3 regions of the Piscinibacter sp. PDB5-1 genome follow, and region 2 is predicted to be linked to each of the others. Evidence: predicted binding sites of a transcription regulator. Region 2 holds the regulator's gene; each other region holds the start of a gene.
What was found. Region 2 encodes HrcA, which represses chaperone genes, less so after heat shock. Its sites were predicted from a motif close to TTAGCACTCNNNNNNNNNGAGTGCTAA; they were not measured.
Positions count from the first base shown of each region.

Region 1: the regulator HrcA is predicted to act here: its motif matches at 1,729-1,755, upstream of rpoH (RNA polymerase sigma factor RpoH).
Region 3: the regulator HrcA is predicted to act here: its motif matches at 3,613-3,639, upstream of groES (co-chaperone GroES).

Region 1 is NZ_JBWVZL010000001.1:1,052,385-1,062,661, forward strand. It holds gene AC1KAT_RS04630 (quinone oxidoreductase family protein) at 1-830, shown strand, start outside; gene AC1KAT_RS04635 (glutathione S-transferase family protein) at 856-1,608, shown strand; gene rpoH (RNA polymerase sigma factor RpoH) at 1,798-2,721, shown strand; gene AC1KAT_RS04645 (SCO family protein) at 2,819-3,421, opposite strand; gene cyoE (heme o synthase) at 3,421-4,329, opposite strand; gene AC1KAT_RS04655 (COX15/CtaA family protein) at 4,368-5,519, opposite strand; gene AC1KAT_RS04660 (SCO family protein) at 5,536-6,243, opposite strand; gene AC1KAT_RS04665 (SURF1 family protein) at 6,197-6,946, opposite strand; gene AC1KAT_RS04670 (twin transmembrane helix small protein) at 6,989-7,210, shown strand; gene AC1KAT_RS04675 (cytochrome c oxidase subunit 3) at 7,325-8,209, opposite strand; gene AC1KAT_RS04680 (DUF2970 domain-containing protein) at 8,263-8,505, opposite strand; gene AC1KAT_RS04685 (cytochrome c oxidase assembly protein) at 8,505-9,149, opposite strand; gene AC1KAT_RS04690 (cytochrome oxidase small assembly protein) at 9,165-9,281, opposite strand; gene ctaD (cytochrome c oxidase subunit I) at 9,301-10,277, opposite strand, start outside.
Region 2 is NZ_JBWVZL010000001.1:1,548,768-1,559,044, reverse strand. It holds gene sugE (quaternary ammonium compound efflux SMR transporter SugE) at 1-54, shown strand, start outside; gene AC1KAT_RS07085 (hypothetical protein) at 174-365, shown strand; gene AC1KAT_RS07080 (hypothetical protein) at 362-670, shown strand; gene AC1KAT_RS07075 (hypothetical protein) at 683-1,069, opposite strand; gene hrcA (heat-inducible transcriptional repressor HrcA) at 1,105-2,121, opposite strand; gene AC1KAT_RS07065 (NAD kinase) at 2,205-3,080, shown strand; gene recN (DNA repair protein RecN) at 3,286-4,995, shown strand; gene rapZ (RNase adapter RapZ) at 4,992-5,909, shown strand; gene AC1KAT_RS07050 (LON peptidase substrate-binding domain-containing protein) at 5,918-6,550, shown strand; gene AC1KAT_RS07045 (hypothetical protein) at 6,633-6,911, shown strand; gene glyQ (glycine--tRNA ligase subunit alpha) at 7,045-7,965, shown strand; gene glyS (glycine--tRNA ligase subunit beta) at 7,968-10,109, shown strand; gene gmhB (D-glycero-beta-D-manno-heptose 1,7-bisphosphate 7-phosphatase) at 10,133-10,277, shown strand, end outside.
Region 3 is NZ_JBWVZL010000001.1:1,304,287-1,314,563, reverse strand. It holds gene metK (methionine adenosyltransferase) at 78-1,262, shown strand; gene groL (chaperonin GroEL) at 1,435-3,081, opposite strand; gene groES (co-chaperone GroES) at 3,216-3,506, opposite strand; gene AC1KAT_RS05925 (SMP-30/gluconolactonase/LRE family protein) at 3,687-4,820, opposite strand; gene AC1KAT_RS05920 (sigma-54 interaction domain-containing protein) at 4,941-6,056, opposite strand; gene ssuE (NADPH-dependent FMN reductase) at 6,296-6,946, shown strand; gene AC1KAT_RS05910 (TOBE domain-containing protein) at 7,000-7,218, shown strand; gene AC1KAT_RS05905 (RBBP9/YdeN family alpha/beta hydrolase) at 7,228-7,818, shown strand; gene AC1KAT_RS05900 (sulfonate ABC transporter substrate-binding protein) at 8,094-9,095, shown strand; gene ssuD (FMNH2-dependent alkanesulfonate monooxygenase) at 9,106-10,277, shown strand, end outside.

The DNA.
Region 1 (10,277 bases), 500 kb from region 2:
GCAGCCACGGGCCGCACGCGGCGACGGTGTTTCCCGCCACGCTGGGCGCGCAGGGTGCGGGCGTGATCGACGCGGTGGGCGACGGTGTGCGCGGCCTGCAGGTCGGGCAAGCGGTCGCGTATTTCTACCCGGGCGCCTACCAGGCCGTGCGCCGCGTGCCGGCCTCGCGCGTGGTGACCTTGCCCGAAGGCTTCAGCGAAGACGTGGCCGGCGCGACGATGCTGCGCGGCCTGACCGCCGAATACCTCCTGCACCGGCTGTACGCGGTGCAGCCCGGCGACGCGGTGCTGGTGCACGCGGCGGCGGGCGGCATGGGGGTGATCCTCTCGCAATGGGCGCGCGCACTGGGCGCCACGGTGATCGGCACGGTGGGCTCCGAGGCCAAGAAAGAAGTGGCGCTCGCCCACGGCTGCCACCACGTGATCGACTACCGCCGCGAAGACTTCGCCGCGCGCACGCTCGAACTGACGGGCCAGCAAGGCGTGGCCGTCGTCTACGACGCGGTCGGCAAAGACGTCTTCCTGCCCTCGCTCGACTGCCTGCGGCCGATGGGCCTCGCCATCAACTACGGCACGGCCTCGGGCGACGTCGAGGCCTTCGACCTGCAGCGCCTGCACGCCAAATCGCTGAGCGTGTGCCGGCCCACGCTGCGCACCTTCATCAGCGACCCGAAAGACTTGCAGCGCGGCGCGGCGAAGCTGTTCGAGGCCGTGCGGCAAGGCCAGGTGCGGCTGGAAGTGACGCGCCGCTATGCACTGGCCGACGTGCGGCGCGCGCACGAAGACATCGAATCGCGCGCCACGGTCGGCGCGGCGGTGCTGGTGCCCTGATCCCCGGTTTTCGAAAGGCAGAACGATGAAGCTGTTCCACGGCTGGTTGTCCAGCGCGTCGCGCCGAGTGCGCCTGTGCCTCGCCGAGAAAGGGATCGCCTACGAAAGCGTGCCCATCGACATGGGCAAGCAAGAGCACCACTCGCCCGCCTACCTGGCGATGAATCCCAATGGCCAGGTGCCCGCGCTGCGACTGGCCGATGGCCGCTCGCTGTACGAAAGCTCGACGATCTGCGAGTACCTCGACGAGATCCAGCCCGAGCCGCCGTTGCGCCCCGCCGACCCGTACGCGCGCGCCGTGATGCGCAACTTCGTGCGATTCACCGACGAGAAATCGCTGCCGCACCTGCTGATCCTGAACTGGAGCATCGCGCTGCAGCCCGGCGCCACGAAGTGGAGCGACGACGAGCTGAAAGCCAAGCTCGCCGCCGTGCCCACGCCCGAGCGCCGCGAGGCCTGGGAGCGCATCGCGCGCCGGCCTTACACCGACGAAGAGAAGGCTACGGCGCTGGCCAAGCTGCTGAAGCTGATCCCGCAGATGGGTCAGCTGTTCGACGAGTTCGGCGCGCCCTGGTTGCTGGGCGACTACTCGCTGGCCGACATCGCGGCCGTGCCCTTCATCGCGCGCATCGCCGAACTGGCGCCCGAGGCCATTCCCGCCTCGCCGCGGGTCCACGACTGGTGGCAACGCGTGCAGGCGCGGCCCGCCTACTCGCTGGCCCGGATCGAGCGTTTTGATGCGGTTCTTGACGCACGCAGACGGCCATCCACTGGCTGAGTCGCATCACGCAGATCATGCCAACTCGCATTAATCAAGAAAGCCTGCGCTCACATTCAAATTTCTTGAGGCAGGTGAAATCCTGGCCTGAAAAAACTCCAAACTTCACGTTTCCATCGCTTAGCACTCCTCCCCATCGAGTGCTAATATTTGTGGAACTTGAGGAGGGCATCCGTGTCTCAGATCGCCATGAACCTGTCCACCCACACCGCTGTTGCAGTCCGTGACCCCTGGGCCCTGGTGCCGTCGCTCGGCAACCTGGACGCGTACATCTCGGCCGTCAACCGCATCCCGCTGCTCACGCTGGAAGAAGAGCAAGGCTTTGCGCGCCGGCTGCGTGAAAGCGGCGATGTCGAAGCTGCCGGAAAGCTGGTGCTCTCGCACCTGCGTCTGGTGGTGTCGATCGCCCGCCAGTACCTCGGCTATGGCCTGCCGCACGGCGACCTGATCCAGGAAGGCAACGTCGGCCTGATGAAGGCCGTGAAGCGCTTCGACCCGGCGCAAGGCGTGCGCCTCGTCAGCTATGCCATGCACTGGATCAAGGCCGAGATCCACGAATACATCCTGCGCAACTGGCGCATGGTGAAGGTCGCCACGACCAAGGCACAGCGCAAGCTGTTCTTCAACCTGCGCTCGATGAAGCAGAGCCTGAAGGAAGACGCTGCCGAGAACGACACGCACCGCACCACGCTGACGCAGGGCGAGGTCGATTCGGTCGCCCGCACGCTGAACGTCAAGCGCGAAGAAGTGCTTGAGATGGAGACCCGCCTGTCGGGCGGCGACGTGGCCCTCGAGCCGACCCAAGACGATGGCGAAGAGAGCTACGCGCCCATCGCCTACCTGGCCGACGACAGCCACGAGCCGACGCGCGTGCTCGAATCGCAGCGCCGTGACTGGCTGGCTGGCGACGGCATCACGCAGGCGCTCGACGTGCTCGACCCGCGCAGCCGGCGCATCGTCGAAGAGCGCTGGCTCAAGGTGAACGACGACAGCTCGGGCGGCATGACGCTGCACGAACTGGCGGCCGAGTACGGCGTCAGCGCCGAACGCATCCGCCAGATCGAGGTGGCGGCGATGAAGAAGATGCGCAAGGCGCTGGCCGAGCCGGCCTGAGCGACGGCACCCACCCGCCCCAAACGACAACGGCCCCGCGAGGGGCCGTTGGTCTTTGTGCGACGCCGTGACGTGCCGCCGCCGGGTCAGGCACGGTTCAAAGCAGCGCCTTCAGGTCGGCCGTCAGGGCCGGCACGCCCATGTTGTGGCGCGTGAAAAGCCGCAGTTGCCCGTTTGCGTCGAACACGTACGAGCCGGTCGTGTGGTTGACGGTGTAACTGCCGGGGGTCTTGCCCTCGACCTTCTCGAAGAAGACCTTGAAGTCTTTCGCCAGCGCGGTGGTCTGCTCGGGCGTGCCGCGCAGCGCGACGAAGCTGGGGTCGAAGCTGGCGGTGTAGGTCTTCAGGATGTCGGCGGTGTCGCGCGCCGGGTCCACCGTGATGAAGACGCCCTGCACGCGCTCGCCGTCGGCCCCGAGGGCCTTCTTGGCGGCGGCCAGTTCGGCCATCGCGGTCGGGCACACGTCGGGGCACTGCGTGAAGCCGAAGAAGATCACCGTGACCTTGCCCTTGAAGTCGGCCAGCGTGCGGGTCTTGCCGTCCACGTCGGGCAGCGCGAGCGTGCTGCCGTAGGTGGCCCCGGTGATGTCGGTGCTGTTGAAGGCGGGCGACTTGGCCGCAGGCGGCGAGATCTTGTCGCAAGCCGCGACGAGCACGAGCCCGGCAGAGGCCATCGACAGCAGGGTTCGGCGAAGCAGCATCACAGTGGCACCAGCAGGTAGTGGTCCACCAGCAGCGCGGCAAACAGCAGCGACAGGTGGAGGATGGAAAAGCGGAAGGTCTTGCGCGCCAGCGCGTCGGAGTACGAGCGCCACAGCTTCCACGCATAAGCGATGAAACCCAGTCCCAGCAGCACGGCCGAGACGAGGTAGATGAGGCCGCTCATGCCATAGAGCACCGGCAGCAGCGTGGCCGCGAACAGCACGAAGGTGTAGAGCAGCACGTGCAGCCGCGTCAGGTCGGACCCGTGCGTGACCGGCAGCATCGGCAGGCCCGACTTGCGGTAGTCCTCGGTGCGGTACAGCGCGAGCGCCCAGAAGTGCGGTGGCGTCCACAGAAAGATGATCAGGCACAGCATCAGCGCCTCGGGACCGACCTCACCGCGCAGCGCGGCCCAGCCCAGCACCGGCGGCATGGCGCCCGAGGCACCACCGATGACGATGTTTTGCGGCGTCATCGGCTTGAGGATCACGGTGTAGACCACCGCGTAGCCGACGAAGGTGGCAAAGGTGAGCCACATCGTCAGCGGGTTGACCCAGAAGTACAGCAGCGCGCTGCCGATGCCGCACAGCACGGCCGAGAACAGCAGCGTCTGCGTGTTGGTCAGCTCGCCTTTGGCCGTGGGCCGCCAGGCGGTGCGGGCCATCTTGGCATCGATGCGTTGCTCGACCAGGCAGTTGAAGGCCGCAGCAGCCCCGGCCACCAGCCAGATGCCCGCCGTGGCCGCCAGCGCGACCGGCCAGTCGGGCAGGCCGGGCACCGCGAGCAGCATGCCGATCACGGCGCAGAAGACGATCAACTGCACCACGCGGGGTTTGGTCAGCGCGTAGAACTGCCGCACGCGCGACGGTGGCGCAATCGCCAACGCAGGCGCGGGGGAGGTGGACATCGAATCAGCCATGAAGAACCCGGACGAAGGGTCGGATTTTAGGAGGCGGCCCTCGCCGCAAGCGCGCCGGCGAGATCGGCACTGCGGCCGGGTGCGGATTGCGCACGTGTCAGCACCACCGCCAGCAAGGTGACCAGCGCGGCCGCGCCGCCGGTGTGGGCCAGTGCGGCAGCGATCGGCCAGCCGAGCACGACATTGCCCAGCCCGCTGAGCAACTGCCACAGCGCCACGCCGGCGAGCGCCCAGCCGAAGCGGCGCGCGCCCGCGTCGCCCGAGGCCACCAGACGCCACGCCAGCAACGCCAGCGCCGAGAGCACCACGTAGGCCATCAGCCGGTGCGTGTAGTGGATGGCGACCAGCGCGGCGAACGGAAGGTAGCCGCCGCCCTTGCCTTCACCCAGTTCGCGCAGGATGGCGAAGCCGTGCTCGAAGTCCATCGCCGGCCACCACGTGCCCTGACAGGTCGGAAAGTCGGTGCAAGCCAGCACCGCGTAGTTCGTGCTGACCCAGCCGCCGAGGGCAACCTGGACCACGCTCAGCGCCATCACCACCCACGCGGCGCGGTGCAGGCCGCGCCCCATCGCCAGGGCCTGGGCATGGCGGGCCTGGCTCTGCACCGCGAGCAGCACCAGCAGGCCCAGCCCGCCCAGCAGGTGCAGCGTGACGATGGCCGGGTAGAGCTTCATGGTGACCGTGAGCGCACCGAACGCGCCTTGCATGCACACCCACACGAAGGTCGCCGTGGCCCACCAGGGCGACAGCGCCGCGACGCGCCGGCGGGCATAGAGCCAGCTCAGGGCCATCAACACCGTGATGAGCACGCCCACGCCGGTCGCGAAGTAGCGGTGCAGCATCTCGACCCAGGCTTTGCCGTGCGTGACGGGGCCGGTAGGCATCGCGCTCTGCGCGGCGTGGATCTCGGCCTGCGCGCCCAGCGGGCTGGCGCTGCCGTAGCAGCCGGGCCAGTCGGGGCAACCCAGGCCCGAATCGGTGAGCCGCGTGAAGGCGCCGAAGAGCACCAGGTCGAAGGTCAGAAACAGCGTCAGCAAGGTCAGCGCGCGCAAGCGCGACGCGGGCGAGGCCTCGCGGTGGCGCACCCACACCCAGGCCAGGGGGCCGAGCGCGATGACCGCGCCCAGCAAGGCCAGGCGCAGCGCGGGTGACAGGTCGTAGAGCGGGGTGGCGTCCATGGCTCGATGGGCGCGCTCAGCGGCCCGGGGTGTCCCACGAGGCCGACGCGCGCAGCAGCTTTTCGAGGTCGCGCTTCAGGCGAGCGGGCTCGGGGCTGGGCAGCACGCGCATCATCCAGTTGCCCATGGGATCGACGATGTACATGTGAGCTTCGAGCGCCTGGCCCTCGGCCGGCTGCAACCACGCGGCCAGCGCCTCGCGCGGCGCGCGCAGCACGGTGGCGTTCGCGCCTTCGCCGGGCTGGATGGCGCCCAGAACCTCGGGCCGCACCGGTTGCGCGTCGGTGACGAGCCAGACCTTGTCGAGGCGCTCTTTCTCGCGGCCCAGCGTCTCGCGCAGCTGGCGTTGCAGATAGAGCAGCTTCTCGCACTGCGCGTCGCACGCGCCACCGGCCACGACGACGAGCAGCCATTGCTTGTGCAACGCGTCGGGCGGGACCGCCACGCCCTGCAGGTCGGTGAGCGGCAACGTGGCGGGGATTGGCCGCTGCGGCGTGACCAGCGTGCTGTAGTTGGTGCGCCCCTCGGGACGGATCACGAAGTAGGTGAAATACGACGCGATCACCGGCGCCGCGCACACGAGCAGCACGAGCGCCATCTTCAGCCGGCCGCTGACGGTGCGGCGCGCCTCGGGCAGCACGGGCGCGGGCATGCCATGCACCGTGAAGCTCACGGCCTCAGGGCTTGTGTTTTCGCTGGGGGCGGACGAGTTGGAACCAGACATACAAACCTGCAACGAGCGCACTGAGCGCGAACCACTGGAACGCGTAGCCGTAGTGCTTGTGGACATCGACCGCCGGCGGCGGCCATTGGCGCAAGAGCCCGTCTTGCGCGGTGGGGGGCGAATCGGCCTGCTGCAGCGAGAACGGCCGCAGGGCGAGGCCCGTCTCGCGGGCGAAATCGGCGAGGTCGAGATTTTGCCGGATCGGCCCGCTCGCCGACGGTCCGGCGAAGTCGTACAGGCGCGCCGGTGCGGCCGCCAATCGGCCCACGACCTCGACGGGGCCAGCGGGTGTGGGCACAGCCGGCACGAGCTGGCGGTCCATCAGGTCACGTGGGGCCCAGCCGCGTTGCACCAGCACCGCGTCGCCCGTGCCCACGAGCTTCAGCGGCGTGACGACAAAGAAACCCGCGCGGCCGTTCATCTGGCGGTTGTCGAGAAACACCGTGGCCGCCGGCACCCATTCGCCTTGCAGGCGTGCGGGCCGGTGGTGCTGGTCGGCCGCCGTTTCGGCCGTGAGGGGCAGCTCGCTCGACGCCAGGGCCGGCAACGCACCGCGTGCATCGAGCTGCGCTTGCAGCGCTTCTTTCTGCGCGGCGCGGCTGAGTTGCCATACACCCAGGCGCGCGGTTAGCACGGCCATCGCCAGCGCGGCGATCAGCACGAGCCAGCGCGAGCGGGGCAGGCGCGGTGCGTTCGTCACCATGCGCGAGCCTGCCCCGAGAAGCGAGTGGAATAATCCCGCCGCATGAAAGCTTTGATGGTGGCAGCCCTGGTGCTGATCGTCGGTGCGCTCGTCGCGGCCGGTGTGTTCATGATGCGCGACGGGCAGAACGGCGAGCCCAAGACCAAGCGCATGGCCCGCGCGCTGGCGCTGCGGGTCGGGCTCTCGGTGGCGCTGTTCCTGGTCATCTTGCTGAGCTACTGGATGGGGTGGATTCAACCGACGGGCATTCCGGCGGGCCGCTGACCGGCCTAACGGCATCTCAGAGATGCCACCAACGAAAAGAGCGCCCTGCGGCGCTCTTTTTCGTTTGGCGCGAAGCGGCGGGTCAGACCGCCCCCGCCCGGGCCAGGTTCACGATCAGAACCAGTAGACGATGATGTACAGGCCGAGCCAGACCACGTCCACGAAGTGCCAGTACCAGGCTGCACCTTCGAAGCCGAAGTGGCGCTCCGGGGTGAAGTGCCCCTTCTGCAGGCGCAGCGTGATGAACAGCAGCATCAGCATGCCGACGAACACGTGGAAGCCGTGGAAGCCGGTCAGCATGAAGAAGGTCGAACCGTAGATGCCCGAGTCGAGGCGCAGGTTCAGGTCGGTGTAGGCATGGAAGTACTCGTAGCCCTGCACGACCAGGAAGGTCATGCCCAGCAGCACGGTGGCCCACATCCAGACGATGGTCTTGGCGCGTTGGCCGGCGATCAGCGCGTGGTGCGCGATGGTCAGCGTGACGCCCGAGGTCAACAGCAAGGCGGTGTTGATCGTCGGCAGCGGCCACGGGCCCATGGTCGTGAAGGGCTCGACGATGCCGGCCGGCGACGCCGTGGCACCGGCCACCGCGCTCGGCCACAGGGCCTTGAAGTCGGGCCACAGCAGCGCGTTTTCGAGGCTGCCCAGCGAAGGCACCGACGCCAGGCGCGCCCAGAACAGCGCACCGAAGAAGGCGCCGAAGAACATCACCTCGGAGAAGATGAACCAGCTCATGCTCCAGCGGTACGACACGTCGATGCGGTCGCTGTACATGCCGCCTTCGCTTTCGCGGATGGCGTCACCGAACCACTGCTTCAGCACGAAGGCCCACCACAGCAGGCCGAACAGCACGACATAGGCCGCCCAGCCCTGGCCGTTGACCCACTGGCCCGCGCCGAAGATCACGAACAGCAAGCCCACGGCCGCCATGAACGGGTGCCGCGAAGGCCCCGGGACGAAGTAGTAAGGCGTTTGCCCCTTGTGCGTCGCTGCCGACATGTTTTCTCCTACGAGGTCTGACTCTTCTAAAAACTCTTGGACCGGCGCGGCGCTCAGGCCGCCACGCCGCTTGAAATCACCCAGCGCACCAGCAGCACCAGCGCCAGCACGAACAGCACGCCGCCCAGCACCCCGGCGACGATGACGTGCACCGGATTCAGCCGGTTCACGTCGTCTTGGTGGTCGCGCGACTTGCGCACGCCAAAGAACGACCAGAACACCGCACGCAGCGTCTGCAGGAACGAACCCTTGCGACGCACCGCGTCGCGCAAGCCGCCGTCGGGTTGCTCGGCCATCACGAACGGGGCTCCGCCGTCGAAACCGCAGCCGACTTGCCGGTCGGTGCGGCCGGCACCTTGCCGCCCACTTCGAAGAAGGTGTACGACAAGGTGATGGTCTTCACGTCGCGCGGCAGCTTGGGGTCGATCACGAACACCACCGGCCACTTCTTCGTCTCGCCCGGCTTCAGCGTGTATTCGTTGAAGCAGAAGCAATCGAGCTTGTTGAAGTGCGGCATCGCCTGCTGCGGGGCATAGCTCGGGATCGCCTGCGCGGCCATCGTGCGGTTCTGCACGTTGCGGAACTCGTAGACCACGGTGGCCAGCTCGCCCGGGTGCACGTCGATCGAGGCGCGCTCGGGCTTGAAGTCCCAGGGGCCGCGCGAGTTGGCGTCGAACTCGACCGTGATCGTGCGCGAGCTGTCCACCTGCGTGTTGACCTTCTGGCCGGTCTTGGGCGAGACCGGCGAGGCGAAGCCCTGCGTCACCCGCTCGGACACCGACAGCACGTTGATGCCCAGCGCGTCGCAAATGGCGCGGTACATCGGCACCAGCGCGTAGCCGAAGCCGAACATCGCCAGCACGATGACCATCAGCTTGCCGACCATGCGCGCGTTGTCGCTGCGCATTTGGGCATCGCGTTGAGGCTCGGGCGCTGACATGGTCGGGGCCGTCGGTCAGTGACCGAAATACACCATGCGGGCCAGGAAGCCGAGGAAGAACACCAGCGCCACCGACGCCAGGATCAGCCCCAGGCGGCGGTTGTTCTTCTTCTGCTCAGGCGTGAGGGCCATGGTCGTGGTGCCGGGGCAATCAGGCGATGATCTTCGTGGCCTGGGCGTTCAGCTTCGGCGGGTTCTCGAAGGTGTGGAACGGTGCCGGCGACGGCACTTCCCATTCCAGGCCTTCGGCGGCTTCCCAGGGCTTCTGCGGGGCTGGTGCACCCTTGCCGCGCATGCAGGGCAGCACGACGAACAGGAAGAAGTACACCTGCATCAGGCCGAAGCCGAAGGCGCCGATGGTGGCCACGAGGTTGAAGTCGGCGAACTGCATCGGGTAGTCGGCGTAGCGACGGGGCATGCCGGCCAGTCCCAGGAAGTGCATCGGGAAGAAGGTGACGTTGAAGGTGATCAACGAGCCCCAGAAGTGGAACTTGCCGCGCGGCTCGGAATACATCACGCCCGTCCACTTGGGCAGCCAGTAATAGACGCCCGCGAACATGGCGTACAGCGAGCCGGCCACCAGCACGTAGTGGAAGTGGGCCACGACGTAGTAGGTGTCTTGCAGCTGGATATCGACCGGGGCCATCGACAGGATCAGGCCGGTGAAGCCGCCCATCGTGAACACGAAGATGAAGCCCACCGCGAACAGCATCGGCGTCTCGAAAGTCATCGAGCCCTTCCACATCGTCGCGATCCAGTTGAAGACCTTCACGCCGGTGGGCACCGAGATCAGCATGGTCGCGTACATGAAGAACAGCTGGCCGGTCACGGGCATGCCGGTCGCGTACATGTGGTGGGCCCACACGATGAACGACAGGATGGCGATCGAGGCGGTCGCGTAGACCATCGAGGTGTAGCCGAACAGGCGCTTGCGCGAGAAGGCCGGCACGATGTGGCTCACGATGCCGAAGGCCGGCAAGATCATGATGTACACCTCGGGGTGCCCGAAGAACCAGAAGATGTGCTGGTACATGATCGGGTCGCCACCGCCGGCGGGGTTGAAGAAGGCGGTGCCGAAGTGGCGGTCGGTCAGCGTCATCGTGATCGCACCAGCCAGCACGGGCATCA
Region 2 (10,277 bases):
CTGTGCCTCGCGCTGGTGGTCGTCGGCATCGCAGGTTTGAAGCTCGCCGGCTGATGTAGGTCAACTCCTACGTGCGTGGGTTGTGCCGCCTGATGGCACACCACCGCGTGCTCGGCGCACCATCTCGTCACGCGTTCGCTGAAGGGGCGGACGCACGAGAGACGGAGGCCGCCATGGCAAGCGATACGAACTGGGTGGAAGACGTGCGGCGCTGGTACGAGGCCTCTCGGGCCGTGCGCCCCGGCGACCGCCCGGCCGCGGCGGACGAGCTTGAATCCGAACTCGGCTACGAAGCGGCCAACCCCATGCTGCAGGCCGCCCACTGGCCCGACACGCAGGCCATGGTCAAGGACTTGCCGCAATGAGCAACGCCTTCGCCCTGCGCGTGCCCGATACCCGCGTCGGCCGCGCGGACGTTCACGCGGCACGCTGGACGGCGTTTGGCGTGCTGGTCGCCCTGGCGCTGGTGTTTGCGTTCTTCTTTCGCATGGAAGAAAGCGTGGCGCAAAGCGAGGCGCAGTCGGTGGCCGATGCGGCCTGGACGCAGCGCCACTGGCAGTGCTCGGCCCTGCCGGTGATGAAGCAAGGCGCCTGCGAGGCGCAACTCGCGGGTCAGGCGACCGCGCATCCGCTGCTCAGCGAAGCAAGCCGGCTCGATACGGTGCAGTGATTCGCGGCGCGCTCAGCGCGCCAGCCAGACGATCACGCCGGCGAGCGTCACCACCACCCCTGCCCCCGCCACCAGCAAGAGCCGCGTGCGCACCCGCAGCACGTCGATGGCGCGCACCACCTGCGCGTTCTGCTCGGCCAGCGATTCGATCAGCGCCGCCGAGGCCTGCTGCTGCTCGGTGAGGGCGCTGAGTCGTTGTTCCAGTTGATGGATGCGCCGTTGCGCCAGCGCGAGCGGGTCGTCACCGGGCGTGTTGACCGGCGGCGTGGCGTCGGCCGGCGGTGGCGCGGTCTCTTGCGTTCGCGCGAAGAACTTGCGCGCACCCTTGGCCAGGGCCGGTGCGGCTTCGATCACGTCGCCCCAGGGGATGACTTTCAGTGCGGTGATCCAGCCGACCATGCGGGGCTCCTGATGTGCCCGGGGCGGGCCGTTGGCTACTTCTGGCTCAGCGCGTTGCTGACCATGCGCGCGGTGATGTCCACGATCTGGATCATCCGGTCGTAGGCCATGCGCGTGGGGCCGATGACCCCGAGCGTGCCGACCAGCTGGCCGTTGACTTCGTAGGGTGCCGAGACGACGGAAAGTTCCTCGAAGGGCACGACCTTGCTCTCGCCACCGATGTAGATGCGCACGCCCTCGGCGCGGCTCGACACGTCGAGCAGGCGCATCAGCTGCGTCTTCTGCTCGAACAGGTCGAACAGCTTGCGCAGCGAGCCCATGTCGTTCGACAGGTCTTGCACCGCGAGCAGGTTGCGTTCGCCCGAGATGACCACCTGCTCGGTGTCTTGCTCGGCCTCGCTGCCGGCCTGTACGGCGGCCTGCATCAGCGCCGCGATCTCGCCGCGCAGCGACTCGACCTCGGTCTTCAGGCGCTCGCGCACCTCTTCGATGGTGAGGCCCGCGTACTGCGCGCTCAGGTAGTTGCTGGCCTCGGTGAGCTGGCTGTGCGAATAGTCTTGGGCGGTCAGGATGACCCGGTTCTGCACGTCGCCGTCGGGCGCGACGAGGATCACCAGCACCCTCCGCTCGGACAACCGCAGGAACTCGATGTGGTGGAACACGCTCGCCTTGCGCGGTGCGGTCACCACGCCAACGAAGCTCGACAGGTTCGACAGCAGCTGCGCCGCGTTGGCGATCACGCGCTGGGGCTGGTCGGGGTGCAGCTGGGTCTCGATGGGCGACGCGGCCGACGCGAGGTTCAGTGGTTGTGCGGTCAGCATCGTGTCCACGAACAGGCGGTAGCCGCGTGCGGTGGGGATGCGACCCGCGCTGGTGTGTGGGCTTGCGATCAGTCCCAGCTCTTCGAGGTCGGCCATCACGTTGCGGATGGTCGCGGGCGACAGGTCGAGCCCTGAGGCCCGCGACAGCGTGCGCGAGCCGACGGGCTGGCCATCGGCGATGTAGCGCTCAACCAGCGCTTTCAGCAGGGTCTTGGATCGCTCGTCGAGCATGGGGCGGATTGTAGGTTTCAGCGGCCCGCCATGAGGCCCGTGATGACACAGACTGCGAGGGGTGCTGTGGTGTAATTCTGCGCATGCCAACCCGCTTCCGTCATGCCGCGCTTGTGGGCAAATACCAGGCTCGCGGCATCCGCGGCGTCCTGGAAGAGATCGCGCATTTCCTCGCCCGCCAAGGGCTCGAGGTGTCGTTCGAACGCGAGACGGCGCAAAACACCGGCATCGCCGACTACCCCGCGCTCAGCGCCATCGAGATGGGCCGCCAGTGCGACCTGGCCATCGTGGTCGGCGGCGACGGCACCATGCTCGGCATGGCCCGCCAACTGGCGCATTCGGGCATCCCGCTGGTGGGCATCAACCAGGGGCGGCTGGGCTTCATCACCGACGTGTCCATCGAGCGCTTCGCGCAGGCGCTCGCGCCCATCATCGCGGGCGACTACGAAGAAGAGCACCGCACCATGCTCGAAGGCGGCGTGTGGCGCGATGGTGAACTCATCTACGAAGGCTTCGCGGTCAACGATGTGGTGGTGAGCCGCAGCGCGACGTCGAGCATGGTCGAGCTGAAGGTGGACATCGGCACCGAGTTCGTCGCCAACCTGCGCGCCGATGGCGTGATCGTGGCCTCGCCGACCGGCTCGACGGCCTATGCGCTGTCGGCGGGCGGGCCCATCCTGCACCCGGGCATCGCGGGCTGGGTGCTGGTGCCGATCGCACCGCACGATTTGTCGAACCGGCCCATCGTGCTGCCCGACACCGGCGAGATCACCATCGAGGTCGTGGCCGGCCGCGACGCCAGCGCGAATTTCGACATGCAAGGCCTCGCCAGCCTGCTGCTCGGCGACCGCATCACCGTGCGCCGCTCGCCGCACCAGGTGCGCTTTCTGCACCCGCGCGGGTGGAGCTACTACGCGTCGCTGCGGGGCAAGTTGCATTGGAACGCTGGAACCATATGAAGCCCCCACGTCGCTTCGCTCCGCCTTGCAGGCCGCACCGGGCCAGGAGGCCCGGTCCCTCGACAGGCGTGGACAGCCCTCAGGGCTGTCCACGTCCGGTCTCGGCCCCCCGAGGGGGCGCCACGGGTCGGCCGGCAGAGCCGGTCCTCGCGTGTTGCTTGATGTGCGCTTCGCTTCGCTTGCGCGGTGCGTGGGGAGAACTCCTGTGCTGAGGCGCTTGTCTTTGCGTGACTTTGTGATCGTCACGCAGTTGGAGGTCGATCTTCAGGGCGGCTTCAGCGTGCTCACTGGCGAGACGGGCGCGGGCAAGTCCATCCTGATCGACGCCTTGCAGCTCGCGTTGGGAAGCCGGGGCGATTCCGGGGTGGTGCGCGAGGGCAGTGCGCGGGCCGACATCACGGCCGAATTCGATGTGCCGGCGAGTCTGGTGGGCTGGCTTGATGACGCCGGCTTCGAGCCGGGCGACACCTTGTTGCTGCGGCGGGTGATCGACGCGCAGGGCAAGAGCCGCGCGTGGGTCAATGGCAGCCCGGCGACGGTGGCGCAGTTGCGCGAAGCGGCCGACCACCTGGTGGACATTCATGGCCAGCACGCCTGGCAAAGCCTCACGCGGGCGGCCTCGGTGCGCGGGCTGCTCGATGCCTATGCGGGCACCGACACCTCGGCGCTCGGTGCCGCCTACAGCGCGTGGAAGGCCGCCGGCGATGCGCTCACGCAGGCGCAGGCCGCGCAATCGAGCCTCGAGCGTGAACGCGAACGCCTCGCGTGGCAGATCGGCGAGGTGGACAAGCTCGCCCCCGGCGCCGACGAGTGGGACGAGCTCAACGCCGACCACCAGCGCCTGTCGAACGCGCAGTCGCTGATGGACGCCGCGCGCACCGCGCTCGATGCGTTGAGCGAAGCCGACACCAATGCCGATGGCCTGACCTCGCGCGCGCTCGACGCGCTGCAAGACGTGTCGGCCTTCGATGCCCGCCTGGCCGCCGTGGCCGAGGTGCTGCACAGCGCGCAGGCACAGATCGAAGACGCGGCGCACACGCTCAACGGCTACCTGCACCACGCCGAGCTGGAGCCCGAGCGCCTGCGCGAACTCGACGAGCGCCTGTCGGCCTGGATGAGCCTCGCGCGCCGCTACCGCCGCACACCGGCCGAGCTGCCGGCGCTGTGGGCGCAGTGGAAAGACGAGCTGAAGGCGCTCGACGCCGCGACCGACCTCGACGCGCTGACCCAGGCCGTGCAGGCCGCCGAAGCCGCCTACCGCGCCGAAGCCAAGAAGGTGTCCAAGCAGCGCGCCAGCGCCGCGCCGCAACTTGCCGCTGCCGTCACGCAGGCCATGCAGCAACTGGGCATGGCGGGCGGGCGCTTCGAGGTCGCACTCACGGCCCAAGACGCACCACAGAGCTTCGGCCTCGAATCGGCCGAGTTCCTGGTCGCGGGCCATGCGGGCAGCACGCCCCGGCCGATGGGCAAGGTGGCCTCGGGCGGTGAGCTGTCGCGCATCGCGCTGGCCATCGCCGTCACCACCAGCCAGTTGTCGCATGCAAACGGCGAAGCGGCCGGCACGCTGATCTTCGACGAGGTCGATTCGGGCGTGGGCGGGGCCGTGGCCGAAACCGTGGGCCGACTGATGAAGCAACTGGGCCGCGACCGCCAGGTGCTGGCCGTGACGCACCTGCCGCAGGTGGCGGCCTGCGCCGACCACCACTTCGTGGTCGCCAAGCTGTCGTCGCCCGAGGGCACGCGCAGCGACGTGCAAGGCGTGCAGGGTGAGGCCCGCGTCGGCGAAATCGCGCGCATGCTGGGCGGCGAGCGCTTGTCGGGCACCAGCCTCGCGCATGCACAAGAGATGCTGTCCGTGGCCGCCGAAGCGGGGGCCGCCGCCGGCAACGGGCGCACCACCGGCAAACGCAAATGATCACCGCGCCGGCACCGCTCGACGCTGTGGCCGCACCGCACGAGGTGGTGCTGGTCACCGGCATCTCGGGCTCGGGCAAGTCGATCGCATTGCACGCGCTCGAAGACGCCGGCTTCTTCTGCGTGGACAACCTGCCGCCCGAGCTGCTTCGCGAATTCGTGCGGCTCGAACGCGCGCGCTCCGAGCGCCGCGTGGCCATCGCGGTGGACGTGCGCAGCGCCGGTTCGCTGCCGCACCTGCTGCCGCTGATCGAAGAGCTGCGCGGCGAAGGCGTGGTGATCCGCTCGGTGTTTCTCGACGCGAACACCGACGCGCTGGTGCGGCGCTTTTCCGAGTCGCGCCGCCCGCACCCGCTCACGCCACGCGAAACCTCGCCGGGCCATCCGGGCGAAGGCCACCATGCGCTGGTCGAAGCCATCGAGCTCGAACGCGAGCTGCTGTCCGAGCTGCGCGAAGTCTCGACCGTGCTCGACACCAGCCAGCTGCGCCCCGCGCAGTTGCGCCTGTGGGTGCGCGACCTGGTGCGGGCCAACGCGCATTCGCTCACGCTGGTGTTCGAGTCGTTCGCCTTCAAGCACGGCGTGCCGCGCGACGCCGACTTCGTGTTCGACGTGCGCGTGCTGCCCAACCCGTACTACATCCGCGAACTGCGCGCGCAGACGGGCCGCGACGCCGGCGTCATCGACTACCTCGAACAGCAGCCCGAGGTCGGCGAGATGCTGCAGCAGATCGAGGCCTTCATTGCACGCTGGCTGCCCGCGTTCGAGAACGACCAGCGCAGCTACCTCACCGTGGCGATCGGCTGCACCGGCGGCCAGCACCGCTCGGTGTACTTCACCGAAACCCTCGGCCGGCGTTTTGCCGACCGAAGCGTTACCCTCGTCCGGCACCGCGAACTCGACGCCCGCGATTGAACCCCCGCATGTCCTCTTCATCCGCCGACACGTCTGCGCTGTTCCAGCTGCCCCTCTTTCCGTTGCAGGCCGTGCTCTTCCCGGGCGGGCTGCTGAAGCTGAAGGTCTTCGAGGCGCGCTACCTCGACCTCATCGGCAGCTGCCTGCGCGAGGCCCAGCCCTTCGGCGTGGTCGGCCTGCGCCAGGGCGCCGAGGTGCGGCAGACGGGCGAATCGATCGCGCTCGAAAGCATCGGTGTCGTCGCCGAGCTGATCGACGTGGACAGCACGCAGCCCGGCATCCTCAACGTGCAGTGCCGGGGCACGCACCGCTTCGACGTGACATCGACCGCGCAGCAGGACGACGGGCTGTGGGTCGCCCGGGCCCGCGCCATCGCCGACGACCCGGCGGTGCTGCCGACCGACCCGATGGTCGAGACCGTGCGCGGCCTCGCCAACGCGATCGCCACGCTCAAGCGGCAGGGCACCGAGCCGTTCCTGAAGCCCTTCCAGTTCGACAACGCGGGCTGGGTCGCCAACCGCTGGTGCGAGATCCTGCCGATCTCGCGCGCCGCCAAACAGAAGCTGATGGAACTCGACGACCCCGCCGTGCGCCTGCAACTGGTGGACGAGTTCTTGCGCAGCAAGGGTGTGGTGCAGTGATCGCCTGATCGCCCGGGGCCGGCGGCGTCGCCGGTAACGCTCGGTCACGGGGCCGTGGGTGCGCGTGGCCACAATGGCGCCCATGCGCAAAGCCACCGTCACCTCTGCCCTCGCCATCGCCGGCCTCGTTGCCCTGGCCTTCGTCACCAACCCGTCGGCCGACAAGCACCGCGCCGAGATCCGCAAGGCCATGGCCGACCGCAGCCCGGTGGCCGGTTTGCTCGGCCTGGGTGCGCTGACCGCGTTCGTCTCGACCTACCACCCGCTGGGCGTGGCCTCGTACACCACGGTGGACGGCCGGGTGGTGTCGGTGGGGGCCTTTGGCCTGGTGTTCGTGCGCTCGCTGCAGCCCAAGTCCTGAGGCGCGCGGCCGGCGCCTTGCGTCGGCGCGAACACGGGCGGGCCCGGCCTCTTGCTCGCGCAGGTGGCAAGAACACCCGGGGCAGGCGCCACTGCCACCTAAAATCGCCCGTTTCCCACGCGACCCGAGCACCATGCTGACCTTCCAGCAAATCATCCTGCGCCTGCAAGACTATTGGGACCGCCAGGGCTGCGCGCTCTTGCAGCCCTACGACATGGAAGTCGGCGCGGGCACCAGCCACACCGCCACCTTCTTGCGCGCGCTGGGCCCCGAGCCCTGGAAGGCCGCCTACGTGCAGCCCAGCCGCCGCCCCAAAGACGGCCGCTACGGCAACAACCCGAACCGCCTGCAACACTACTACCAGTACCAGGTGGTGTTGAAGCCGGCACCGGCCAACATCCTCGACCTGTACCTCGGCTCGCTCGAAGCGCTGGGCTTCGACCTGCAGAGCAACGACGTGCGTTTCGTCGAAGACGACTGGGAGAACCCCACGCTCGGCGCCTGGGGCCTGGGCTGGGAGGTCTGGCTGAACGGCATGGAGGTCACGCAGTTCACCTACTTCCAGCAGGTCGGCGGCATCGAATGCCGGCCCATCACCGGTGAGATCACCTACGGCCTCGAACGCCTGGCCATGTACCTGCAAGGTGTGGACAGCGTCTACGACCTGAAGTGGACCGACACGCTCAGCTATGGCGACGTGTACCACCAGAACGAGGTCGAGCAGAGCACCTACAACTTCGAGCACAGCGATGTCGAGTTCTTGCTCGGCGCGTTCGCCAGCCACGAGAAGCAGGCCAAGCACCTGATGGAACAACAACTCGCGTTGCCGGCCTACGAGCAGGTGCTCAAGGCCGCGCACAGCTTCAACCTGCTCGATGCGCGCGGCGCGATCAGCGTGACCGAACGGGCCGCCTACATCGGCCGCATCCGCAACCTCGCCCGCAGCGTGGCGCAGAGCTACCTCGACAGCCGCGCGCGGCTGGGCTTCCCGATGGCCCCGAAGACGTGGGCCGACGAGGTCGTCGCGCAGATCAACAGCAAGAAGGCGGCTTGAGCATGTCCACCACCAAGAACCTGCTCGTCGAACTCTTCGTTGAAGAGCTGCCGCCGAAGTCGCTGAAGAAGCTGGGTGAAGAGTTCGCGCGGCTGCTGAGCGATGGGCTCAAGGCGCAAGGCCTGGCCACCGAGCACTCGGCGGTCACGCCGTTCGCATCGCCCCGGCGCCTCGCGGTGCAGATGAGTGCGGTGCGCGCGCAGGCCGACGACAAGGCCCAGTCGCAAAAGCTGATGCCGGTGAGCGTGGCGCTCAACGCCGAAGGCCAGCCGACCCCGGCCTTGCTGAAGAAGCTCGCCAGCCTGGGGCTCGATGCCGCGGTGCTGCCGCAACTCAAACGCCAGCCCGACGGCAAGGCCGAAGCCCTGTTCTTCGACAGCATCGCCAAAGGCGCAACCTTGGCCGAGGGCCTGCAAAAGGCGCTCGACGAGGCCATCGCCAAGCTGCCCATCCCGAAGGTCATGCAGTACCAGTTGGCCGACGGCTGGAGCAACGTGCACTTCGTGCGCCCCGCGCACGGCCTGGTCGCGCTGCACGGCGCCGACGTGGTGCCGGTCACCGCGCTGGGCCTGAGCGCCGGCCGTGAGACGAAGGGCCACCGCTTCGAAGCCAGCGTGGACCCGGTCGTGCTGCAAAACGCCGACCACTACGCGCAGCAGTTGCAAGAGCAAGGCGCGGTGATCGCGAGCTTCGAGCACCGCCACGCCGAGATCGTTCGCCAGCTGCAGCACGCGGCCGGCCAACAAGGCCTCACGCCCATCGACGACGCGGCCCTGCTCGACGAGGTGACGGCGCTGGTCGAGCGGCCCAACGTGCTGCTGTGCCAGTTCGAGAAAGAGTTTCTCGACGTGCCGCAGGAATGCCTGATCCTCACGATGAAGGCCAACCAGAAGTACTTTCCGCTGCTCGACGCGCAGGGCAAGCTGACGAACAAGTTCCTGATCGTCAGCAACATCCGCCCGGCCGATGCCTCGCGGGTGATCGGCGGCAACGAGCGCGTGGTGCGCCCGCGCCTGGCCGATGCGAAGTTCTTCTTCGACCAGGACCGCAAGAAGACGCTGGCCTCGCGCGTCGAAGGCCTGGGCCGCGTCGTGTACCACGGCAAGCTCGGCACGCAGGGCGACCGCGCCGAACGCGTGCGCCAGATCGCGCACGCCATCGTCAACCTGTGGCGCCTGGCCATCGTGCCCTTCACGGTCGATGACAAAGACCACTTCGACGTGCTCGACAGCAAGGTGCAAGAGGCCGCGCGACTGGCCAAGACCGACCTGCTGACCGACATGGTCGGTGAGTTCCCCGAGCTGCAAGGGATCATGGGCGGCTACTACGCACGCCACGAGGGCCTGCGCGACGGTGTGGCCATCGCCATCGAAGACCACTACAAGCCGCGCTTCGCCGGCGACGCGCTGCCGCGCAACCACACCGGCACCGTGCTCGCGCTGGCCGACAAGCTCGAAACCCTGGTCGGCCTGTTCGGCATCGGCCAGTTGCCGACCGGCGACAAAGACCCGTTCGCGCTGCGCCGCCACGCGCTGGGCGTCGTGCGCTTGGCTGTCGAAAAGCACCTGCCGCTGGACCTGGGCGCGCTGATCGACGCGGCCGTGCCGGCCTTCGGCGAGCTGATCCAGAACCCGCGCGACGCCTTGCTCGGCTTCTTCGACGACCGCCTCGCCGGCATGCTGCGCGAGCAGGGCTACAGCGCGCAAGAAGTCGATGCGGTGCTGGCGCTGCGCCCGCGCCTGGCCGAGGTGCCGCGCCACCTGGCGGCGGTGCGCGCCTTCGCGGCCCTGCCCGAAGCCGCGGCGCTGGCGGCGGCCAACAAGCGTGTCGGCAACATCCTCAAGAAAGCCGAGGGGGCGGTCGAAGCCACGGTGGACACCGCGCTGCTCGGCGAAGCCGCCGAAGCCGCGTTGTACGCCGCGCTGGTGCAGGTGAAGCCTGCGGCCGACGCCGCCTTCGAGCGCGGCGACCACACCGCGTCGCTGCAGGCGCTGGCGGCGCTTCGCACGCCGGTCGATGCCTTCTTCGACCAGGTCATGGTCAACGCCGAAGACCCGAAGCTGCGCGCCAACCGGCTGGGCCTGCTGGCCACGCTGCATGCCGCGATGAACCGCGTGGCCGACTTGTCGAAGTTGGCCACTTGAGCACGCGACCCGAGGCACGCACGATGAAACTCATCATCCTCGACCGCGACGGCACCATCAACGAAGACCGCGACGACTACGTGCGCTCGCCGGAAGAGTGGACGCCGCTGCCCGGCGCACTCGAAGCCATCGCGCGGCTCAACCACGCCGGCTGGCACACCGTGCTGG
Region 3 (10,277 bases), 240 kb from region 2:
ATTCTGCTAAAGCGTTCGCCGCTCCTCCAGATTCATCAGGCCGGCAACGCGATCCGCAACCTGACTGGAGTTTAAGAGTGTCGAACGATTTCCTTTTCACATCCGAATCCGTCTCTGAAGGCCACCCCGACAAGGTCGCCGACCAGATCTCCGACGCGATCCTCGATGCCATCTTCGAGCAAGACCCCCGCTCGCGCGTCGCCGCCGAGACGCTGACCAACACCGGCCTCGTCGTGCTGGCCGGTGAGATCACCACCAACGCCCACGTCGATTACATCCAGGTCGCGCGCGACACCATCAAGCGCATCGGCTACGACAACACCGAATACGGCATCGACTACAAGGGCTGCGCGGTGCTCGTCGCCTACGACAAGCAGTCGAACGACATCGCCCAGGGCGTGGACCATGCCTCCGACGACCACCTCAACATCGGCGCCGGCGACCAGGGCCTGATGTTCGGCTACGCCTGCGACGAAACGCCCGAGCTGATGCCCGCGCCGATCTACTACGCGCACCGCCTCGTCGAGCGCCAGGCCCAGCTGCGCAAGGACGGCCGCCTGCCCTTCCTGCGTCCTGACGCGAAGAGCCAGGTCACGATGCGCTACGTCGATGGCAAGCCGCACAGCATCGACACCGTCGTGCTGTCCACGCAGCACAGCCCCGACCAGAGCGAGACTCAGCACAAGATGAAGGCCTCGTTCACCGAAGCCATCATCGAAGAGATCATCAAGCCCGTCCTGCCCAAGGAATGGCTGAAAGAGACGAAGTACCTGATCAACCCGACCGGCCGCTTCGTCATCGGCGGCCCGCAAGGTGACTGCGGCCTGACCGGCCGCAAGATCATCGTCGACACCTACGGCGGCGCCTGCCCGCACGGTGGTGGCGCGTTCTCGGGCAAAGACCCCTCGAAGGTGGACCGCTCGGCCGCCTACGCCGCACGCTACGTGGCCAAGAACATCGTCGCCGCCGGCCTGGCCAAGCAGTGCCAGATCCAGGTGGCCTACGCCATCGGCGTTGCCCGCCCGATGAACGTCACGGTCTACACCGAAGGCACCGGCGTCATCTCCGACGACGCGATCGCCAAGCTGGTCAACGAGCACTTCGACTTGCGCCCGAAGGGCATCATCCAGATGCTCGACCTGCTGCGCCCGATCTACACCAAGACGGCGGCCTACGGCCACTTCGGCCGCGAAGAGCCCGAGTTCAGCTGGGAGCGCACCGACAAGGCCGCCACGCTGCGTGCCGCCGCGGGCCTCAAGTAAACCGACCCCGCGAACGAACACAGGCCGCCTTCGGGCGGCCTTTTTCGTTGTGGTGCCCCGGCCTCTTTGAGCGGGGCCAGAGGTCAAGGCTGAACAGGACAGTCCCGGGCTCGCCACAAAAGAAAAGGGCTGCCGAAGCAGCCCTTTCGTCAAGCAGGCAGAGAGCCTGGACTTACATGTCCATGCCCATGCCACCCATGCCGCCCATGCCACCCGGCATGCCGCCGGCCGGGGCGTCGTCCTTGGCCGATTCGGCGACCATGCACTCGGTCGTCAGCATCAGCGAAGCGACCGACGCGGCGTTTTGCAGCGCGGTGCGGGTCACCTTGGTCGGGTCCAGGATGCCCATTTCGATCATGTCGCCGTAGGTGTCATTGGCGGCATTGAAGCCGTAGTTGCCCTTGCCACCCAGCACGGCGTTGATCACCACGCTCGGCTCGCCACCGGCGTTGGCCACGATCTCGCGCAGCGGCGCTTCGATCGCCTTCAGGATCAGCTTGATGCCGGCCTCTTGGTCGGCGTTGTCACCCTTGATCGAGCCAGCCGACTGACGGGCGCGCAGCAGGGCCACGCCACCACCGGCCACGATGCCTTCTTCAACGGCGGCACGGGTTGCGTGCAGCGCGTCTTCGACGCGGGCCTTCTTTTCCTTCATCTCGACTTCGGTGGCAGCACCGACCTTGATGACGGCCACGCCGCCGGCCAGCTTGGCCACGCGCTCTTGCAGCTTTTCGCGGTCGTAGTCGCTGGTGGCTTCTTCGATCTGCACGCGCACTTGCTTCACGCGGGCTTCGATGTCGGCTGCAGCGCCGGCGCCGTCGATGATGGTGGTGTTTTCCTTGCCCACTTCAACGCGCTTGGCTTGGCCCAGATCGGCCAGCGTGACCTTCTCGAGCGTCAGGCCGACTTCTTCAGCGATGACCTTGCCGCCCGTCAGGATGGCGATGTCTTCCAGCATGGCCTTGCGGCGGTCGCCGAAGCCAGGGGCCTTCACAGCCACGACCTTCAGGATGCCGCGGATCGTGTTGACCACCAGCGTCGCCAGGGCTTCGCCTTCGACTTCTTCGGCAATGATCAGCAGCGGACGGCCAGCCTTCGCCACTTGCTCCAGCGTGGGCAGCAGGTCGCGGATGTTGCTGATCTTCTTGTCGAACAGCAGCACGAAGGGGTTGTCCAGAATCGCGGCTTGCTTTTCCGGGTTGTTGATGAAGTACGGCGACAGGTAGCCGCGGTCGAACTGCATGCCTTCGACGACGTCCAGTTCGTTGTTCAGCGACTTGCCGTCTTCGACGGTGATGACGCCTTCCTTGCCGACCTTGTCCATCGCTTCGGCAATGATCTGGCCGACGTCGAGGTCGCTGTTGGCCGAGATGGTGCCGACTTGCGCGATTTCCTTGCTGGTCGTGGTGGCCTTCGAAGCCTTCTTCAGCTCGGCAACCAGGGCCGTCACGGCCTTGTCGATGCCGCGCTTCAGGTCCATCGGGTTCATGCCGGCGGCCACGTACTTCATGCCTTCGCGCACGATGGCCTGGGCCAGCACGGTGGCGGTGGTGGTGCCGTCACCGGCGTTGTCGCTGGTCTTGGAAGCAACTTCCTTGACCATTTGCGCGCCCATGTTCTGAAGCTTGTCCTTCAGTTCGATTTCCTTGGCGACCGACACGCCGTCCTTCGTCACCGTGGGGGCGCCGAACGAGCGCTCGAGCACCACGTTGCGGCCCTTCGGGCCCAGGGTCACCTTGACGGCGTTGGCGAGGATGTTCACGCCTTCGACCATGCGGGCACGGGCTTCGCCGCCGAAGATCACGTCTTTTGCTGCCATGTGTATTACTCCGAAATTCTTAGAGGGTTGAGCTGTTCAAGCGGGCGTCGAATTACTTTTGTCTCCGGTCGGGCCTGCCGCCCTTGACTTCGCTGTGCGAAGGGAGCCTCGACGAAAGCAATCGACGGTGCCGATTACTTTTCGACGACAGCGAACAGGTCTTCTTCGCGCATCACGAGCAGTTCGTCGCCGTCCACCTTGACGGCCTGGCCGCTGTACTTGCCGAACAGCACGCGGTCGCCGACCTTGACGTTCAGAGCGATGAAGTCGCCCTTGTCGTTGCGCTTGCCCGGGCCAACGGCCAGGACTTCGCCCTGGTCCGGCTTCTCAGCGGCGGCGTCGGGGATCACGATGCCCGAAGCGGTCTTGGTTTCTTGTTCGAGGCGCTTGACGATCACGCGATCGTGCAACGGACGAAGTTTCATAGCATCTCCTTGATGTCTCAGAACGAAGTTCTTTCGGGGAATGAAGCGCAAGTGTGCGCCCATTAACTTGTGCGGGATGCCGGATCGCCGGTGGCTTTCGGCATCGTTAGCACTCACCGGGGGCGAGTGCTAGCAGACGGAATTATAGGGACGAGGTGACGCGTTTCAAGGGTTGTCACCTCAACGCCGTGGCAACCAGCCCAGCCCATGCGCGTGCAGGCTCTGGATGTAGAGCCGGTCGGCGGTTTCGGCCACGCTGGTGGTTTCGGGGTAGGCGCCGTCCGGGTCTTGCAGGTCTTCGAGCACGCGGCCTTGTTCGTCGATCGCGAAGACATGGCCGTAGGCCGGGGGGATCGGCCACAACGCGCGCGGCAGCCGCAGCGTGACTTTGCGCAGGAAAGGCGTGTCGGCCATCTTGTCGATGGTGGGGTTGCGCGGCTTGGCCAGCCCGACCCACAGGCGCCCCTCGCGGCCGCGCATCAGGTTGTCGGGATAGCCCGGCAGGTTGTCGAGCAGCACCTGCGCTCGGGCTTGCGTTGCGCGAGACAGGTCGAGGTCGCGGGCACGGGCATCGAGCTTCCAGATGCGGTAGCGACCCGTCTCGTTGACGAAGAGGGCCTGGCCGTCGGCCGACAGTGCAATGCCGTTGGCGAACGCCAGGCCGCGCGCGACCACCTGCACCTGGCGCGTCGCCGGGTCGTAGGCCAGCACGCGGCCCGTGGCCGACTGTTCGAGGATGTCGAGCACGCTGGCCTCGAAGGTGCCGCCCCAGTCGCGCGGCGCAAAGCGTCCCGAGGCGTCGGTGAAGTAGACGGTGCCGCTTGGCGCCACCACCACGCTGTTGGCGTAGCGGATCGGGTCGTCAGTCGAGACCCGGTCGGCGAGGACGGCGACCGTGCCGTCGGGGGCGACGCGCAGCAAGCCCTTCAGCGCATCGGCGGCGACCAGGTGCCCCTGCGCATCGAAGTCGAAGCCCAGCACGCGGCCGCCGGTGCGGGCGATGACGGTCCGCTGGCTACCGTCGGGTGCCATCTTCAAGAGGGCGCCGCTCGCCACGGCGGCGTAGAGCTGGCCGTCCGGGCCGATGGCGACGTGCTCGGGGCCGACCTCGCCGCCCAGGTCGATGGTGCGCAGCTGCGCCAGGCGTTCGTTGCGCGCATGCGGGCCGACGTAACCCGGCGCTGCCGGCGCCTGCCAGCGGGCCGGTTCGATCGGCACCGGCCAGAGGGCGAGGTAGGCGGCGAGCGCCACAAGGCCCGCGAGGGCGAGGCGGGTGATGACTCGGGCGATGCCGCGGGTGCGGGCGGGTTTCATGGGACGCGTGCTCCTTCCGTCCGGCGCTGCCGGGGGTTTGTCTTGTGGTGGGTGCAGCGGCCGGCGTGGCCGCGCGGCGCCCATCATCGTTGACGGAAGGGGATCGCCCCGCGGGGGCGGCTACGCCGCGTTCAGGTGCTCGGCCACCGGCTGCAGCTCGTCGTCGGGCGTGGCCGCCAGCAGGCCATGGCGCTTGAGCAGCGTGCGCAGCGTGTTGCGGGTGATGCCCAGCGTGCGTGCGCTTTGCACCTGGTTCTCGCGGCACAGCGCATAGATGGCCCGCACCAGCGTGCCTTCGATGGCGTGGAAGAGTTCGGGCTGGCCCTCGCGCGCGAGCTCGGCGAACTGCGCGCCCAGCGCTTGCAGCGCCGATGGCGCTGGGGCGTCGATGGCCGTCGGCACCGGCGGGCTGGGCGGGGTGGCAGGCGGCGCCACGAGCTTCAGGTCGTGTGCGCGGATCACCTCGTCGCGGCAGACGATCAGCCCGAAGTGCACGACGTTTTCGAGCTCGCGGATGTTGCCGGGCCAGGGGTAGGCCAGCAGGGCGCTGCGCGCGCTGTCGTCGAGCCGCACCGGACCGAGCCCCATGCGCGCGGCGTACACGCGCACGAAGTGCTCGGCCAGCGGCAGGATGTCGTCGGTCCGCTCGCGCAGCGGTGGCAGGTTCAGCGCGGCCACGTTCAAGCGATAGAACAGATCGGCCCGGAAGTGCTGCGCATCCACCGCTTGCTGCAAGTCGATGTTGGTGGCGGCCACCAGCCGCACGTCGAGCGGGATGGCCTTGCGCGAGCCCAGGCGCACGACCTGCCGTTCTTGCAGCACGCGCAGCAACTTCACCTGCAAGGGGCGCGACAGGTCGCCGATCTCGTCGAGAAACAGCGTGCCGCCTTCGGCCGCTTCGAACCAACCCGCGCGCGAGCCCACCGCGCCGGTGTACGCGCCCGACTCGTGGCCGAAGAGTTCGGCGTCGATCAGGCTTTCGCTGAAGGCCCCGCAATTGACCGCGACAAAGGGGCCGCGGCGCCGGCTCGACTGGTGCAGGTGGCGCGCGACGAGTTCCTTGCCGGTGCCCGTCTCGCCCACCACCAGCACGGTGGCATCGCTGCTGGCGATGCGTTCGATCTGTTCGAGCAGGGCGCGCGACTTCGGGTCTTCGAACAGCAAGGCCTTGGCGCGGATCGAAGGGGCGGGGCTCGACCCCTCGGGCAAGGTCAGAACGGGGAGCGATGTCGTCATGCGGCCGATTGTTCCGTTCGCCTTTCACCCAAGGAACGAAGGAAATCGCATGAGCTTGTCGGTTCGCGTGCAGGTCGGGGCACGCTGCCTGCTGCGGGCTGCGCCTGCGTTCTCAAGGCGCGGCCGGTGCGCTGCCTTTATGCGGATTCTCTCGATGCAAAGCCGTTCTTCTTCGTTCCGCGATGAAGGGCGGCTTCGTATCGTGGGCTTCATTCGCATCGCCCCTGAAGCCCCTTGAGATGAAGATCGTTGGCATATCCGGCAGCCCCACGCCGACCTCGCGCTCGGCCAGCCTGCTGCACCTGGCGCAGGCCCGCTTGCAAGCGGTGGCGAGCAGCTTTCATGCGATTGCCGTGCGTGAACTGCCGGCCGAAGCGCTGCTGCACGCGCAGTTCGACCACCCCTTGATTCGCCAGGCCCTGCAGCAGGTGCACGAGGCGCAGGTGGTGCTGGTGTCCACGCCCATCTACAAGGCGGCCTACAGCGGCCTGCTCAAGAGCTTTCTCGACCTGCTGCCGCAAGACGGGCTGGCCGGCAAGACCGTGCTGCCGCTGGCCACCGGCGGCAGCCTCGCGCACTTGCTGGTGCTCGACTACGCGCTCAAGCCGGTGCTGTCGGCGCTGGGTGCGCGCGACATCTTGAGCCCCGTCTTCGCCACCGACGTGCAGGTGCCCCGGCACGATACGCGGGGCTACGCGCCCGATGCCGACGTGCAAGACCGCGTCACGCGCTCGCTGCAGATCCTGGTGGACCGGTCGGACACCTTGCGGCGCGAAGCCGAGGCCGCGCGCGAGCGCGACGCGCTGCTGGCGCGCCTGCAACCGCGCCCGGGCAGCGAGGCCGACCCGCCGGCGCCTTGGCCTTCGGCCGAGGTGCGCTGGTCGATCTGAGCGGCCGTGATCCATTCAACCCCTTCGTTCATTCACCCCCCCAAGGAAAAGCCATGAGCATCACCGCCATCAACGTTCGCAACCAGTTTCGCGGCAAGGTCAAAGAGATCATCGAAGGCCCGGTCGTCTCAGAGATCGACGTCGAGACGCCCTCGGGCCTGATCGTCACCTCGGTCATCACCACGCGTTCGGTGAAAGAACTCGGCCTGGCCCCCGGGCGCGACGTGATCGCGCTGGTGAAGTCCACCGAGGTCTCGATCGCCACGCTCTGAGGCCTCACCATGAGCGCGCGCAGCGACACGACCCGCCTGCTGGTGATCCCCGGCCTGCACAGCAGCGGGCCCGCGCATTGGCAGACCTGGCTTCAGGCGCAGGCGCCGGGCGCGGTGCGTGTCGAGCAAGACGACTGGGCGCGGCCCGACGTGCAGCGCTGGGCCGAACGCATCGACCAGACGATACGCCGCCACCCGGCCACGCGCTGGATCGCCGTCGCGCACAGCTTCGGCTGCCTGTCGCTGGCGCGTTACCTGGGGCAGGGCGGGCAGGGGGTCGAGGCGGCCTTGCTCGTGGCCCCGGCCCACCCCGACAAGTTCGGCGTCACGCCCTTGCTGCCGCTGTCGCCCTTCGGTCGGCCCACCGTGCTGGTGGGCAGCACGAGCGACCCGTGGATGGATGTGGGCGATGCCCGTGCCTGGGCCATCGCGTGGCAGGCGCACTTCATCAACCTCGGTGATGTCGGGCACATCAACACCGAGTCGGGCTTCGGGCCCTGGCCGCAAGGCAAGCAGCTCACGCAGCTGCTGCGGCAGCGGGTCGAGCGCACGCGTCGCATCGAGCGGGCCGACGCGAACGAGCTGTTGTTCGCCATCTGAAGCCCGTGGGTGCGGCGCGCCGGCGGTCAGGGTCGGGGCCATGCTGCATTCGAGGCATTTCCTGTGTGCATCACAGCAGCCCCGGCGCTGCGGCTGCTGGGTTTTCAGCAGCGTCGCGGCGTGGGTGAACGCAGGGCAACGAGCCGCGCCGGTCGTATCTGTTTTTCGCTCAAGCAAAAGCGAATCGCTTCGTTTTCAGCCGGCGACTTGCTGCCTAACGTGGGCCCCACTCACCGACGCAACACGGTGCGACTTCAGCAACCCAGGACTCAGACATGAACTCGAACTTCTTCTCTGCCACGCGCCGCCAGGCGCTGGCGCTCGCCTCGACCTTCGCATCGACCGCGCTGCTCGGACTTTCGCTCGCCAGCGTGAGCACGCCCGCTTCGGCGCAGGCCAACGTGCTGCGCATCGGCTATCAAAAATCGGCCAGCCTCTTCGTGCTGCAGAAGACGCAGGGCACGCTCGAGAAGCGCCTTGCGCCGCTGGGCGTGGGCGTGAAGTGGGTCGAGTTTCCGGCCGGGCCGCAGCTGCTCGAAGGCCTGAACGTCGGTTCGGTGGACGTGGGCTTCGTCGGTGAGGCGCCGCCGATCTTCGCGCAGGCTGCGGGCGCGAATTTCGTCTACATCGGCCACGACCCGGCTTCGCCGCAGGCCGAGGCGGTGGTGGTGCCGAAAGACTCGCCCATCAAGCGCGTGGCCGACCTCAAGGGCAAGAAGGTCGCCTTCAACAAGGGCAGCAACGTGCACTACCTGCTGGTGAAGCTGCTCGAAAAGCATGGCCTCAAGTACAGCGATGTGCAGCCCGTGTACCTGACGCCCGCCGATGCGCGTGCCGCCTTCGAGAAGGGCGCGGTCGATGCCTGGGCCATCTGGGACCCGTTCCTGTCGGCCGCCGAAAAACAGGTCGGTGCGCGGGTGCTGGCCGACGCGACCGGCGTGGCGCCCAACTACGCCTACTACCTGGCCGAGCGGGGCTTCGCCGAGAAGCGCGCGGATGTGATCCGCGTGCTGTTTCAAGACACCGCCGAACAGGGCCGCTGGCTCAAGGCCAACATCCAGCAGGCCGCGCAGATCATCGCGCCGCAGCAGGGGCTGGACCCGGCGGTGGTCGAGTCGTCGATCCGCCGCTACGGCTACGACGTGAAGCCGCTGTCGCCGCAGGTCGTGGCCGAGCAGCAGAAGATCGCCGACACCTTCTTCGAGCTGAAGCTGATCCCGAAGGCGATCCAGGTGTCTGACGCGCTGCCGGCACGCGCCGTCGCGGCGGCCCAGTGAGGCGGGCGCCATGAAGATCTTCTGGTTCATCCCCTCGCATGGCGACTCGCGCTACCTCGGTACCAGCAAGGGTGCGCGCGTGGCCACGTTCGACTACTTCAAGCAGGTGGCCATCGCCGCCGACAGCCTCGGCTACGAAGGCGTGCTGCTGCCCACCGGGCGCTCGTGCGAAGACTCGTGGGTGCTGGCGTCGAGCCTGATCGACGCGACGCGCAGGCTCAAGTTCCTGATTGCCTTGCGGCCGGGCGTGGTGCAGCCGGCGCAGTCGGCCCGCATGGCCGCCACCTTCGACCGCCTCTCGGGCGGCCGCCTGCTCGTCAACCTGGTGACCGGCGGTGACGCCGACGAGCTGGCCGGCGACGGTGTCTTCCTCGGCCATGCCGAACGCTACGAAGCGGCGCGCGAGTTCCTGACCATCTGGCGCGAGGTGCTGGCGCGCAGCCACGAGGGCACGCCCTTCGACTTCGAGGGCAAGCACCTGAGCGTGTTGGGCAGCAAGGTGCTGTACCCGCCGATCAGCCAGCCCTACCCGCCGATCTTCTTCGGCGGCTCGTCGGACGAAGCGCACGAACTCGCGGCGCAGCAGCTCGACACCTACCTCACCTGGGGCGAGCCGCCCGCGGCCGTGGCGGCCAAGGTGGCCGACATCACGCAGCGCGCCGCCAAATACGGCCGCAAGCTCGAGTTCGGCATCCGCCTGCACGTGATCGTGCGCGAGACCGAAGACGAAGCCTGGCGCGCGGCCGGCGAACTGGTCTCGCACCTCGACGACGCCACCGTCGAAGCCGCGCAGAAGAAGTTCGCGCAGATGGACTCGGTGGGCCAGCGCCGCATGGCCGAGCTGAACCAGGGCAAGTTCAACCGCCACGACATCCGCGAAGGGCTCGAGATTTCGCCCAACCTGTGGGCCGGTGTCGGGCTGGTGCGCGGCGGCGCCGGCACGGCGCTGGTGGGCAACCCCGAGCAGGTGGCCGCGCGCATCAAAGAGTACGCCGCGCTCGGGCTCGACAGCTTCATCCTGTCGGGCTACCCGCACCTCGAAGAAGCGCACCGCTTCGCCGAGCTGGTCTTCCCGCTGCTGCCGCTGAAGCTGCAGGCGCAACTGGCCGCGCAGACGCTGACCGGGCCCTTCGGCGAGATCGTCGCCAACACCTATGTGCCGCCCCAGCCGTGGCTCGTGTC